2 linked regions of the Parazoarcus communis genome follow. The main gene of each other region encodes a partner of the protein of the gene in region 2 in a complex. Links are inferred from orthologs where the notes say so. Each region holds a gene or a part of one and is shown on either strand. Other genes may lie near its edges.

Region 1 (6,846 bases), 1.9 Mb from region 2 along the record:
AAACCCACTCCCATGGTGTGACGGGCGGTGTGTACAAGACCCGGGAACGTATTCACCGCAGCATGCTGATCTGCGATTACTAGCGATTCCGACTTCACGTAGTCGAGTTGCAGACTACGATCCGGACTACGATCGGCTTTAAGAGATTAGCTCCACCTCGCGGCTTGGCAACCCTCTGTACCGACCATTGTATGACGTGTGAAGCCCTACCCATAAGGGCCATGAGGACTTGACGTCATCCCCACCTTCCTCCGGTTTGTCACCGGCAGTCTCATTAGAGTGCCCAACTAAATGATGGCAACTAATGACAAGGGTTGCGCTCGTTGCGGGACTTAACCCAACATCTCACGACACGAGCTGACGACAGCCATGCAGCACCTGTGTTCTGGCTCCCGAAGGCACCAAGTGATCTCTCACAAGTTCCAGACATGTCAAGGGTAGGTAAGGTTTTTCGCGTTGCATCGAATTAATCCACATCATCCACCGCTTGTGCGGGTCCCCGTCAATTCCTTTGAGTTTTAACCTTGCGGCCGTACTCCCCAGGCGGTCAACTTCACGCGTTAGCTGCGTTACTCAGAAAGTTACCTCTCCGAACAACTAGTTGACATCGTTTAGGGCGTGGACTACCAGGGTATCTAATCCTGTTTGCTCCCCACGCTTTCGTGCATGAGCGTCAGTACAGGCCCAGGGGGCTGCCTTCGCCATCGGTGTTCCTCCACATATCTACGCATTTCACTGCTACACGTGGAATTCCACCCCCCTCTGCCGTACTCTAGCCTTGCAGTCACAAACGCAGTTCCCAGGTTAAGCCCGGGGATTTCACATCTGTCTTACAAAACCGCCTGCGCACGCTTTACGCCCAGTAATTCCGATTAACGCTCGCACCCTACGTATTACCGCGGCTGCTGGCACGTAGTTAGCCGGTGCTTCTTGTCAAGGTACCGTCATCCGACAAGGATATTAGCCTTGCCGTTTTCTTCCCTTGCGAAAGAGCTTTACAACCCGAAGGCCTTCTTCACTCACGCGGCATGGCTGGATCAGGCTTGCGCCCATTGTCCAAAATTCCCCACTGCTGCCTCCCGTAGGAGTCTGGGCCGTGTCTCAGTCCCAGTGTGGCGGATCATCCTCTCAGACCCGCTACAGATCGTCGCCTTGGTGAGCCTTTACCCCACCAACTAGCTAATCTGACATCGGCCACTCCAATCACGTGAGGTCCTAAGATCCCCCACTTTCCCCCTCAGGGCGTATGCGGTATTAGCTACGCTTTCGCGTAGTTATCCCCCATGACTGGGCATGTTCCGATGCATTACTCACCCGTTCGCCACTCGCCGGCAGGTGCAAGCACCCCCGCTGCCGTTCGACTTGCATGTGTAAAGCATGCCGCCAGCGTTCAATCTGAGCCAGGATCAAACTCTTAAGTTTAATCCTACAAAGTACTCAAAATCATTTTACTGACATATGAGCACCTAATCTTTGTGAAACTCAAAACTGCCTAAGCAGTTTCATGGCCACAGCGATCAAGCACCCACACTTATCGATTGTTCAATTTTTTAAAGAACCGCTGCAGTTCCTGCAGCAGAGAAGCGAGATTATGATCAACTTAACTTATCTCGTCAACCCCTGTTTTGGTTTTATTTCAAAACCACCGAAACAACTAAAACAGAAATCCGCCTCAAAAACACCTGCAAAAACAACCGCTTTCCTGCCATCACCCCGTTTCGCTAACTGCGTTTCGCGGTGAAGAGGTGCGCATTATAGACACCTCAGAAAGTTCGTCAACACCTAAATTTCAGATTATCGAAACGAAGCCCAATTCACGCCTCGGCGCCCTTCTGATGGTGCCTCAGCGCCCAGGCGACATGCTCACGCACAATCTCTGAAGGATGATCTGCCCTCGCCTTGAGCGCAGCCACGACTTCGGGAGTACCAGGGCCGTTTCCAAGTGCCACCGCAATGTTGCGCAACCATCGTTCGTGACCGATGCGGTGAATCGGACTTCCTGCAGTCAGGCGCCCGAACGCTTCTTCGGTCCACCCGAAGAGCTCTACGAGCGATGCACTGTCGAGACCGTTCCGCACCTCGAAGTCACTTTCTACAGCCCGCCTGGCGAACCGGTTCCAAGGGCAGACGAGCTGACAGTCGTCGCATCCATATATGCGGTTGCCGATGAGCGGACGAAACGGCTCAGGGATGGATCCGTGCAACTCGATCGTCAGATAGGAGATGCAGCGTCGCGCATCAAGCCGGAAAGGCGCAACGATTGCCCCGGTAGGGCAGGCATCGATACAGGCGACGCAAGTCCCGCAGTGCGCACTCACCGGCTCATCCACTGGCAAGGGCAGGTCAGTGAAGATCTCACCAAGAAAGAAGAACGACCCGAGCGACCTGTCTATTAATAAGGTGTGCTTGCCTCGCCACCCGAGACCACTCTTCGCACCCAACTCCACTTCGAGCACTGGCGCTGAATCAACAAATACCCGGTAGGCGGACGGAGAGGCGCCAACGATTCTGTCAGCGAGCTTCTGCAGGCGCGAGCGCATCACCTTGTGATAGTCCCGGCCCAAGGCATAGCGCGAAACATAGGCAAGCGTCGGATCACTCAGAACCGCCTCTGCCGGCGTGGCATCCGGCCAGTAATCCATGCGCACCGAGATGACACGCAACGTTCCCGGCAGAAGCTCTGCCGGGCGCGCCCGCTTCAGCCCGTGGCGCGCCATATAATGCATCTCGCCATGAAATCCGGCTTCGAGCCAGCGCTCCAGCCCAGGCTCAGCCGATTCGAGACCGGTGTCCGCCACGGTGATGGCACCAAACCCGAGCTCGCGCGCCCACAACCGGACATGTTCAGCCAAGGCCGCCATGTCCTCGGAAGACCCCTGGATAGTCGAGGAAGACTCATGCTCAATCTTGTTCACCCTGCGGATGATAGCTACACCGCGCTCACGACGCACCTCGACAATGAGGACGACACACTTGAACTTGGCGGCTCACTCGCCACAGCCCTGACACCCGGACTGAAGATCTGGCTGAACGGAAACCTTGGCAGCGGAAAGACGACGCTCACCCGCGGACTGCTTCGTGAACTTGGTCACACTGGAAAAGTCAAGAGCCCGACGTATACTCTCATTGAACCTTATGTAGTTTCTAGATTAGACTTATATCACTTTGATTTTTATCGACTGAACTCACCTGAAGAGTACCTTGATGCAGGACTGGACGAGTACTTCAACGGACCGGGCGTGTGCATTGTCGAGTGGCCTGAACAGGCTGCTCCCTATCTCGCCACGCCAGACCTCGTTGTCCTCATCGAGCCAGAAGGTGAAGGACGACGAGCCACCCTCCGGGGTCTCACCGAAGCGGGGCAAACATGCATAAGCCAACTAGCCAATTGTCAGAAGAAACAATCCCCACCCCCCGGAAAATGAACCGACGAACCCTGCTCAAGTTCGCAGGCGCCTCGCTTGCGCTTGTGGTGAGTCCGGTCGGCATGGCTGCAGGCAGCCTGCTTGCGGTCAGAGTCTGGCCCGCCGAGGAATACACCCGAATCACGCTCGAAGGCAGCAACGAGCTTCGCTTCACTCACCTGATGGTGAAGGATCCCGAGCGGCTGGTCGTTGACCTCGAAGGCATTGAGCTCAATAGTGTTCTGCAAACACTCCCGGGTAAAGTGCTCGACTCGGACCCCTACATTCGCAATATCCGGGCCGGTCAGAACCGCCCCGGCGTGGTCCGTGTGGTGGTCGAACTCAAGGCCGAGGTCAATCCGCAAGTCTTTACGCTCGCGCCGGTCAGCAACTACGGACATCGTCTGGTGCTGGATCTTTATCCAACCGTCGAAATGGATCCGCTGCTGGCGCTCATCGAAAAGTCATCCCCGATCGACGCGGCCGCCGGCGAATCCGGCATCACCGATGCAAAGGCGCACGGCAGCCCGGAGATCGCCCAGCGCGACAACGCGCCCTCGCATCGGGAGCGCAAGCCCGAGCCTCGTGTAAACCGGCTGTTCACCGTAGTGCTCGACGCTGGACACGGCGGAGAGGATCCTGGCGCGGTTGGCCGCGGCGGGAGTTACGAGAAGAACGTCACGCTCGACATCGCCAAGCGCCTGCGCAAGAAGATTGACGCGATGCCGAACATGCGCGCCGTACTGACCCGCGACGGCGACTACTTCGTGCCGCTCGGTCAGCGCGTCACCCGTGCGCGAAGGGTTCAGGCAGACCTGTTCGTCTCAGTCCACGCCGACGCCTTCGTGCGCCCGGAAGCCCGGGGTAGCTCGGTATTCGTGCTGTCCGAAAGAGGGGCATCGAGCTCGGCTGCACGATGGCTGGCGCAGAAAGAGAACGATGCGGACCTCATCGGTGGCGTCAATCTGGCAAAGCAGGACGGCCACCTTGCGCGAACCCTGCTTGACCTGTCTCAGGCCGCGACGATCAACGACAGTCTCAAACTTGGCAAGGCAGTGCTGGCCGAACTCGGCGACATCAACACCCTGCACAAGGCGCACGTGGAACAAGCGGGCTTCGCCGTGCTGAAAGCACCCGACATCCCGTCAATCCTCGTTGAAACTGCGTTCATCAGTAACCCGGAGGAAGAGCGTCGCCTCAATGACGACGCCTATCAGGACAAGATGGCCGAGGCGATCATGCGCGGGATCAGACGCTATTTTGACGACAACCCGCCCGCGCCGCGCACCCGCGTTGCACAGCTGGGCTGATTTGCCCCCTCCTTTGCCGGTATAATCGCGGATTTTTTCAGGCGGTTATGCAGGTTTTTCGCGGGTTCCCCGAACAGGCAAAGGAAGCCTGCGTGCTGACCATAGGCAATTTCGACGGTCTGCATCGCGGGCATCAGGCGCTGCTCAAGCAGCTCACCGACAAGGCTGGCGCACTTGGCGTGCCCGCTGTCGTGCTCACGTTCGAGCCTCACCCACGCGAGTACTTCTCACCGGACAAAGCCCCTGCGCGACTTGCTTCGCTGAGAGAGAAACTGCAGCTATTGGCCACCAGCGGCGTCGATCGCGTGCATGTCTGCCGCTTCAACGCCCGTTTTGCCGCCCAGACCGCAAGCAGCTTCATTGAAGACGTGCTGGTGAAAGGGCTGGATGTACGCCATCTTTTCATCGGTGACGACTTTCGGTTTGGCGCTGGACGCACCGGTGATTTCGCGATGCTTCAGGCCGCAGGCAAAGACTTCGGCTTCGGTGTCGAATCGATGCCGACGCTCGCAGTGGCCGGCGAACGTGCCTCAAGCTCTGCTGTGCGCTCAGCGCTTGCGAGTGGCGACCTCGAACACGCCGCCCAACTGCTCGGACGCCCCTACAGCATTGCCGGTCGCGTGGTCCATGGCGACAAGATCGGACGCCAGCTCGGCTTTCCCACGCTGAATATTCAGCTCAAGCACCGCCGCCCTCCGCTTTCGGGCGTCTTTGCGGTCTCCGTCGAAGGACTGGAGGGAAGCAGACTCGCCGGTGTCGCCAATGTGGGCGTCAGGCCAACCGCCACCGATGCCGGGCGCGCCCGTCTTGAAGTCCACCTCCTGAACTGGAGCGGCGACTGTTACGGCGCTCATCCGCGCATTCACTTCCTGCTTAAGGTTCGCGACGAGATGAAATTCGCCTCGCTCGACGAACTGAAGACACAAATCGCCCGCGATGCCGATACTGCACGCGACTGGTTCGCCCTCAATCCGAATTGCCTTCTAGGCTGAACAGAGACAGACGCACACGCCATGGCCGACTACCGCAAGACGCTCAACCTGCCCGACACCTCCTTCCCGATGCGCGGCGATCTGCCAAAGCGCGAACCGAAGTGGATTGCCGAATGGCAGCAGAAGAAGCTCTATCAACGCATTCGCGAGGCCAGCGCAGGACGGCCCAAGTTCGTGCTCCACGACGGCCCCCCGTACGCGAACGGCAATCTTCACCTCGGCCACGCCTTGAACAAGATTCTCAAGGACATCATCGTGCGCTCGAAGACCATGGCCGGCTTTGATGCCCCGTATGTGCCGGGCTGGGACTGTCACGGCCTGCCCATTGAACACAAGGTGGAAGTCACCCACGGCAAGAACCTGCCGGCCGACAAGGTACGCGAACTGTGCCGCGCCTATGCGGCCGAGCAGGTCGAAATCCAGAAGCAGGAGTTCATTCGCCTCGGCGTGCTGGGTGAGTGGGACAACCCCTATCTGACGATGAACTTCGCCAACGAGGCGAACGAGATTCGCGCGCTGGCCGAAATGACCAAGGCCGGCTACGTGTTCAAGGGGCTGAAGCCGGTCAACTGGTGTTTCGACTGCGGTTCTGCGCTGGCCGAGGCCGAAGTCGAGTATGCCGACAAGCAATCCCCGACGATCGATGTCGCGTTCGCCGTGACGGATGCTGATGCACCGAAACTCGCCGCTGCATTCGGCCTCGACACGCTTGCGAAGCCTGCGGCCGCCGTCATCTGGACCACCACACCGTGGACGATTCCCGCCAACCAGGCACTGAACGCACACCCCGAATTCGACTATGCACTGGTCGACACCGGCGAGCGCCTGCTGATCGTGGCCGAGGAACTGGTGGCGGCCTGCCTTGAGCGCTACCAGGTCGAAGGCAAGATCATTGCGACCACCAAGGGCGCAGCGCTCGAGCGTATCGAGTTCCGCCACCCGCTCTACGACCGTGTCTCTCCGGTCTATCTTGCCGAGTACGTCGGCCTCGACGCCGGCACCGGCATCGTGCACTCGGCGCCTGCGCATGGCGTGGATGACTTCAACTCCTGGGGCGCCTACGGCCGCAGCAATGACGAGATCCTGTCTATCGTCATGGGCCACGGCGAGTACGTACCCGACCTGCCCTTCTTTGGCGGG
Region 2 (6,777 bases):
CCGAGTCGATCCTGACCGAGAATTACACGAACGCCATGCGCTTTCTGCGCGAGGTCGATTCGGCCTCCGTCATGGTGAATGCGTCCACGCGCTTCGCAGATGGTTTCGAATACGGCCTCGGCGCAGAGATCGGAATCTCGACCGACAAGATCCACGCCCGCGGCCCTGTCGGACTTGAAGGCCTGACCAGCCAGAAGTGGATCGTTTTCGGCAACGGAGAAATCCGCCGCTGATTGCGCTCGAAGCACTATCGCACCGTATATCGAACAGATAGCATTGGAACGCCCGTCATTGCACGGGCGTTCCGCTTTCAGCCCCGTGATCGACGGCGCATCCGCACTCGCTGCAGGGACGGCGCCAGCACTCAGGTAACACGATGCCCACACGGCAACCCCGACAGCAAGCGTTCGCCGCCGTGCTGAACCTGCCCTTCGGCAAGTTCGGCATCCGTATCGCCGGCGATAGCGTCACAGAGATGGTATTTCTGCCGCCAGACACGCCAGAACAGGCTCCGTGCTCGCCGGTCGCTGCCGCGGTCGCCACTCATATCCGCGACTGGATCGCATCGCCAGGACAGGCGCTGGCGCTCCCCCTCGCTGCGTGCGGCACGGCCTTTCAGCGCCGGGTGCGGGATGCTCTGCAGGCTATTCCGGCGGGCGAGGTGCGCACCTACGGCGAAATAGCCCGCCTGCTCGACAGCGCCCCACGTGCAGTCGGGCAGGCCTGTGGTGCCAATCCGTTTCCGCTGGCCGTCCCCTGCCACCGCGTTGTCGCTGCACAGGGTATCGGCGGCTTTGCCAACGCCCGCGACGGCTACTTGATTGCCGCCAAGCGCTGGTTGCTGAACAACGAAATGCAATGAGCCGGACACCTGCACCTCCCCTGCCCGACACCTTGCGCGATGAGCTTGACGCCTTCGTCGACACCCTGTGGCTGGAGCACGGACTGGCGCGCAACACCCTGTCCGGCTACCGCAGCGACCTCGCCTTGTTCGGCAAATGGCTCGCCGCTCGCGGAATTCCCCTTCAATCGGCACCGGCAGCCGAGCTGAGCGCCTATCTGGCCGAATTCAGCCTGCGCGCCAAGGCCACCAGCCAGCGCCGACTGCTATCGGCCTGGCGGCGCTATTACCGCCATCTGCTGACGCAGGGCCGGATCAGCGAAGACCCCACCCTGCAACTGGATTCACCCCTGCCCTCCGACCGGTTTCCAAAGACGCTTTCGGAAGTCCAGGTCGAAGCCCTGCTCGCCGCCCCCGACACCGACACCGAACTCGGCATCCGGGATCGCTGCATGCTTGAGGTATTGTATGCATGTGGTCTGCGCGTTTCCGAACTGACCGAACTCAAGCTGTTCGCGATCAGCCTGAACGAAGGCGTGGTCCGCATCATGGGGAAAGGCAGCAAGGAACGACTCGTCCCGCTCGGTGAAATTGCATCCGAATGGATTGCCCGCTACGTCGGCGATGCCCGTAACACCTTGCTCGCCGGACGCAATTGCGACGCCATTTTTGTCACGCGGCGCGGTAGCGGAATGACAAGACAGATGTTCTGGCGGATCATCAAGCAATACGCCGTGCAGGTTGGCATTCCGGTACAGCGTATATCGCCGCACACCGTTCGACATGCGTTTGCCACCCACCTGCTCAATCACGGCGCCGATCTGCGGGTCGTGCAAATGCTGCTCGGCCATGCGGACATTTCGACCACGCAGGTTTATACGCATGTCGCCCGCGAACGCTTGAAACAACTTCATCAACTTCATCACCCGCGCGCCTGAACCACGAGACCGACTGATACTTCGCCAATTGTCAGTCCTTAATGGCCGTCACGCGATATTGCCGTCATCAGGAAATCCGATCATGAGCAAAATTGAAAAACACGCACCGGAAACACCCGCAACCCGCTTCTTGCGACAGCACGGGATCGCCCACTCCGATCACCTCTACGAATATGAAGAGCACGGCGGGACAGAGGTCTCTTCACGCGAATTGAATGTGGCCGAACACGCCGTCATCAAGACCCTGATCATGGAAGACGAAAACGCCCAGCCGCTCGTCATGCTCATGCATGGCGACCACAAGGTTTCAACCAAGGAACTGGCGCGGCAGGCCGGTCGAAAGCGCATCGAACCGTGCAAACCGGAGGTCGCCAACCGGCACTCGGGCTTTCTGATCGGCGGCACGTCGCCCTTTGGCACCCGTAAGAAAATGCCCGTATACATGGAAAAATCGATTCTCGACCTGCCGCTGATCTATATTAATGGCGGCAAGCGCGGCTATCTGGTTGGCATTCACCCGCACGACCTGCTCCGCGTATTGCAGGCCAATCTTGTTCAGGTCGCAAACTGAGCACTTTGCAGCGGCCTCCTCACGGACGAATTGACGTCTGAAAAACGGAGATTATCCGGACTTCAGAAAAATCGTTTTATTTTCAGAGTGATTTACTGTCAAAATACGCCCGTGCAATTGCATTCAACAGCAGGATCAACATCCCCACATTTCAATTATGGACATAAGCCGGAGAAAAATCATGGAACTTGGCAATCTGTCGCTGACCGAATTGCGCCGCCTGCAATCGAAAGTTGAAACCGAAATCCGGCGCCGCAGCGACACTGCGCGGCGCGACCTGATCAAGCGCATGCAGAAGATGGCTGCCGAACAAGGCCTGTCGCTCGATGACGTGCTCGGCACCTCGAGCACGGAGAAAGCTGCGGCAAAGCCGGCAAAGGCAGCCAAAACACCGAAGGCAAAAAAGCCGGCCAAGGTCAGTGTCGTCAAGTACCGCAACCCGGCCAACCCGGATCAGGGCTGGAGCGGTCGTGGCCGCAAGCCGCAATGGGCACTCGACTGGCTCGCCCAAGGCAAGTCGATCGAAGAACTCGCGGTCTGAAAATTCAGGCAAATTCAAACCCGGCAGCGCCGGGTTTTTTTACGTCACGTGATTTCAGCCCATTCCCGGCGGCAGGGTAACGCCTTCCCGTCCGCGCTGAATGAATACGCCAACCCGGCGCACGCCTTTCATCACACCGATTTTTGCGATGCGAATCTTTACCCACGGCGCACCGAACTCCTCGAACAGCAGGTTCACGACGAATTCGCCGAGCGTTTCGATCAGGTTGAAGTGGCGCTCGGCCAATTCCCCCCGGATCCGCTCGATCACTTCCGCATAATTGATCGTATCCGCAATATCGTCCTGCTCCGCTGCGGCATCGGGCACCCCGAAGGTCAGGTGCAGCTCGACTGTCTGCGGTGCGATTTTCTCCCGCGGATAGATGCCCACCCAGGCCTGCACCCGCAACTCTTCGATGAAGATGAAATCCATGTCGTTTCCCGATTAGAATCGCCGCAATTCTAGCCGGATGCTCAGGCTGCTTGCGCACGATGTGTGGCGCGAATCACAAGACCACCTGAACTCAGGGGTCACGGAGAAATGATGTCTGTCCTGCTTTTGCTTGTCGCTGCCTACCTGCTCGGCTCCATTCCTTTTGCGCTGGTTTCCAGCCGTCTGTTCGGCCTGCAGGATCCGCGCAGCTACGGTTCGGGCAACCCCGGCGCGACCAACGTATTGCGCAGCGGCAACAAGGCCGCGGCAGCCTTCACCCTGATTGGCGACTGCGTCAAGGGCTGGGTTGCGGTATCGATTGCACTCAAGCTGGGCTTCACCGCCCCTGAAGCGGCGCTTGCCGGCTTTGCCGCCTTCCTTGGCCACGTATTCACGATTTTTCTGCGCTTCAACGGCGGCAAGGGCGTCGCCACCGCACTTGGCGTGCTGGCCGGGATCGACTGGCGGATTGCGCTTGCCTGCCTTGGAGCCTGGCTGCTGATCGCCGCTGCGAGCCGATACTCGTCGGCTGGATCGCTTGGGGCAGCCATCGTCTCGCCGATAGCAGGCTACCTTCTGCTGGGCGCAAATCCGGTCATCGCAGTGCTGCTTGCCATGAGCGCGGTGCTGATCTGGCGTCACGCTGCCAATATCCAGCGCCTGCTGGCCGGCACCGAGGGCCGGCTGGGCAGCAGCAAGAAGAGCTGAGTTACCCCTACCCACCCGCATCAAGAAAACTACCCTCCGGCTGGCGTCAGCAGCTCTGCCAGCGGCCAGCGTGGCCGGATCCGCACGCCGGGCGCCTGCTCCGGACGAGCTCCGCCTGCTAGCCGCAGCGCGCCGGCAAACGCAATCATCGCGCCGTTGTCGGTGCACAGCGCAGGCTCGGGGTAGTACACGCGAGCCCCACGTCGACGTGTGGCGCTATCGAGCCCGGCACGCAACTGCACGTTGGCTCCCACGCCGCCTGCCACCACCAGCGACTTCAGTCCCGTCTGCTTCAATGCCGCCAGCGACTTCGCGGTCAGCACCTCCACCACGGCCTGCTGAAAGTCTGCAGCCAGATCCGCCGCCCACTCGGCTTGCCAACCTGGCCCCGAGACAACGTTCAGCACGGCCGTCTTGAGGCCGCTGAAGCTGAAATCAAGATCTCCCGAATGCAGCATCGGCCGCGGCAGCTTGAAACGTCCCGGCTTTCCCTGCAGCGCCAGCGCCGCCAACTGAGGGCCGCCCGGATATCCGAGACCAATCAACTTGGCCGTCTTGTCGAAGGCCTCGCCTGCGGCATCGTCGAGCGATTCACCCAGCAGCGTGTAGGCACCGACGCCGGTCACCGCCATCAACTGCGTGTGCCCGCCCGACACCAGCAAGGCGACAAAGGGAAAATCCGGTGGGTCCGCAGCAAGCAGTGGCGACAGCAGGTGTCCCTCAAGGTGATGCACGGGGAGCGCCGGAATGCCGGCCGCCATCGCCATCGACTCGGCCACGCTCGCACCCACCAGCAAGGCGCCTGCAAGACCGGGCCCTGCCGTGTACGCGATGGCGTCTATCGCCCCGATATCGAGCCCTGCCTCGGCAAGGGCCTGGCGTACCAGGATCGGCAAGCGCCGGATGTGATCGCGCGATGCGAGTTCGGGCACAACCCCGCCATACACCGCATGCAGATCGATCTGCGAATGCAGGCTCTGTCCAAGCAAACCCGCCTCGGTGTCATACACTGCAACGCCTGTTTCGTCGCACGACGTCTCGATACCCAGTACCTTCATTCCCTGCATTCCCGGTCGTCAATGCGTCATTTTACCTTCCGCCGAGCGTTTTTCCGGCAATGAAAAATACCAAGATGCTTGCCAGAGTCTGACTAACCGGCTATATTTGCGATCTTTCTGCCCTCCAGACACTCAAGGAAGTAAGCAATGCCGGGTATCCGCGTCAAGGAAAACGAGCCGTTTGAAGTCGCTATTCGTCGCTTCAAGCGCACGATCGAGAAGACCGGTGTGCTGACTGAGCTGCGCTCGCGTGAGTTTTACGAAAAGCCCACCGCCGAGCGCAAGCGCAAGCTGGCCGCCGCGGTGAAGCGCAATCACAAGCGCCTTCGCAGCCAGACGCTGCCGCCGAAGCTCTACTGATCCCGCACCGGTTTTTTCCGGTTGCCTGCACGCCGGGCGAAGATCGTCATGATCTTCGCCCGGCGTGATATTTTTTCTGTTCGATGATTCCACAGTCTTTCGTTCAGGATTTGCTTGCCCGCGTCGACATCGTCGACGTCATCGAGCGCTACCTGCCCCTCAAGAAGAGTGGCGCGAACTATTTCGCCTGCTGCCCTTTCCACGGCGAAAAATCAGCCTCCTTTTCCGTAAGCCCGAGCAAGCAGTTTTACCACTGCTTCGGTTGCGGCGTGCACGGGAGCGCGATCGGCTTCCTGATGGAGTACAGCGGCCTCGGCTTCGTTGAAGCAGTCAAGGAACTCGCAAATCAGGCCGGACTGCAGGTGCCGGACGACGGCAAGCCCGGCCAGAATGCCATTGATGACGGCAATGCGAAGCTCGTCGACGCCATGGCTGAAGCGGCGCGCTTCTATCGCGACCAGCTCAAGAACGCCCCTGAAGCAATCGACTACCTCAAGCGCCGCGGCCTCTCCGGCGAGGTTGCAGCCCGCTTCGGCATCGGCTTCTCTCCTGACGAATGGCAGGCACTCCAGCGCGTCTTTCCCGACTACCAGAGCAAGCACCTGGCTGAAGCCGGACTGGTAATCGACAACGACCAGGGTCGGCGCTACGACCGCTTCCGCCACCGGATCATGTTTCCGATCCACGACCGGCGGGGCCGCATCATCGCCTTTGGCGGCCGCGTGCTCGACAGCGGCGAACCCAAGTACCTCAACTCGCCAGAGACGCCGCTGTTCGAAAAAGGTCGCGAACTCTACGGCCTGTACCTGGCGCAGAAGGCCATTCGGGACGCCAGCTTCGCCCTTGTCGTCGAAGGCTACATGGACGTTGTTGCGCTCGCCCAGTTCGGCGTCGATAACGCAGTCGCAACCCTTGGCACAGCGACCACGCCTCACCACATCACCACCCTGCTTCGTCACACCGACCGCATCGTGTTCTGCTTTGACGGCGACGCCGCAGGCCGCCGGGCCGCATGGCGCGCGCTCGAGAACGCACTCGAAGTACTGCGTGACGACACCACGCTCGCCTTCCTGTTTCTGCCCGCCGAACACGACCCCGACTCCTTCGTGCGCAAGGAAGGCGCAGAAGCCTTCCGCAAGGCCGCCGCGAGCGCATCCCCCCTGGCCAGCGTTTTGCTGCAGGAACTCAAGGAGCGCTGCGAACTGGACACCGCCGAGGGACGCGCACGCCTGATCCATGAATCGCGCCCACTGGTCACGCGAATTGCTGCACCGATGCTCCGTCTGCAGGTCATCAAATCGATTGCCGAGGCAGCCGAGATGACGCAG

Evidence for each region.
Region 1: the proteins of tsaD (region 2) and tsaE are in contact, whole or in part, in a crystal structure (PDB 6N9A), measured with the Thermotoga maritima proteins. The link is inferred for Parazoarcus communis from one-to-one orthologs. Residues at the interface, in WP_004082750.1 of Thermotoga maritima: Cys10, Asp11, Arg49, His50, Leu82, Gly84, Gly135, Gly136, Glu154, Thr155, Leu156, Asp157, Asp158, Ser159, Glu162, Asp165, Lys166, Arg169, Leu170, Tyr175, Lys213, Thr214, Leu217, Tyr218, Gln221, Arg222, Asn324; in WP_004082108.1 of Thermotoga maritima: Leu37, Gly38, Lys46, Lys57, Val59, Lys60, Ser61, Thr63, Phe64, Thr65, Leu66, Met67, Val69, Pro71, Tyr82, Arg83, Leu84, Asp86, Asp88, Phe89, Asp93, Ile128, Asp130, Glu131, Arg134.

Annotation. Positions count from the first base shown.
Region 1 is NZ_CP022188.1:4,506,249-4,513,094, forward strand. What follows is about bases 1,738-4,661. They hold tsaE (tRNA (adenosine(37)-N6)-threonylcarbamoyltransferase complex ATPase subunit type 1 TsaE), read left to right. Parts: upstream 1,738-2,897; coding sequence 2,898-3,425; downstream 3,426-4,661. Other genes in these bases: CEW87_RS22520 (hypothetical protein), read left to right, coding at 1,738-1,741; queG (tRNA epoxyqueuosine(34) reductase QueG), read right to left, coding at 1,815-2,861; CEW87_RS20515 (N-acetylmuramoyl-L-alanine amidase), read left to right, coding at 3,368-4,661. Outside these bases: more of CEW87_RS22520, read left to right, coding at 1,505-1,737; more of CEW87_RS20515, read left to right, coding at 4,662-4,714; CEW87_RS20520 (bifunctional riboflavin kinase/FAD synthetase), read left to right, coding at 4,762-5,706; ileS (isoleucine--tRNA ligase), read left to right, coding at 5,728-6,846. UniProt on the Escherichia coli protein: Required for the formation of a threonylcarbamoyl group on adenosine at position 37 (t(6)A37) in tRNAs that read codons beginning with adenine.
Region 2 is NZ_CP022188.1:2,620,329-2,627,105, reverse strand. What follows is about bases 3,076-5,930. They hold tsaD (tRNA (adenosine(37)-N6)-threonylcarbamoyltransferase complex transferase subunit TsaD), read right to left. Parts: upstream 5,090-5,930; coding sequence 4,061-5,089; downstream 3,076-4,060. Other genes in these bases: dnaG (DNA primase), read left to right, coding at 5,533-5,930; rpsU (30S ribosomal protein S21), read left to right, coding at 5,237-5,449; plsY (glycerol-3-phosphate 1-O-acyltransferase PlsY), read left to right, coding at 3,435-4,031; CEW87_RS12050 (dihydroneopterin aldolase), read right to left, coding at 3,076-3,323. Outside these bases: CEW87_RS12075 (glutamate-5-semialdehyde dehydrogenase), read left to right, coding at 1-233; CEW87_RS12070 (methylated-DNA--[protein]-cysteine S-methyltransferase), read left to right, coding at 377-862; site-specific tyrosine recombinase XerD, read left to right, coding at 859-1,779; ybaK (Cys-tRNA(Pro) deacylase), read left to right, coding at 1,862-2,350; CEW87_RS12055 (H-NS family nucleoid-associated regulatory protein), read left to right, coding at 2,532-2,891; more of CEW87_RS12050, read right to left, coding at 2,946-3,075; more of dnaG, read left to right, coding at 5,931-6,777.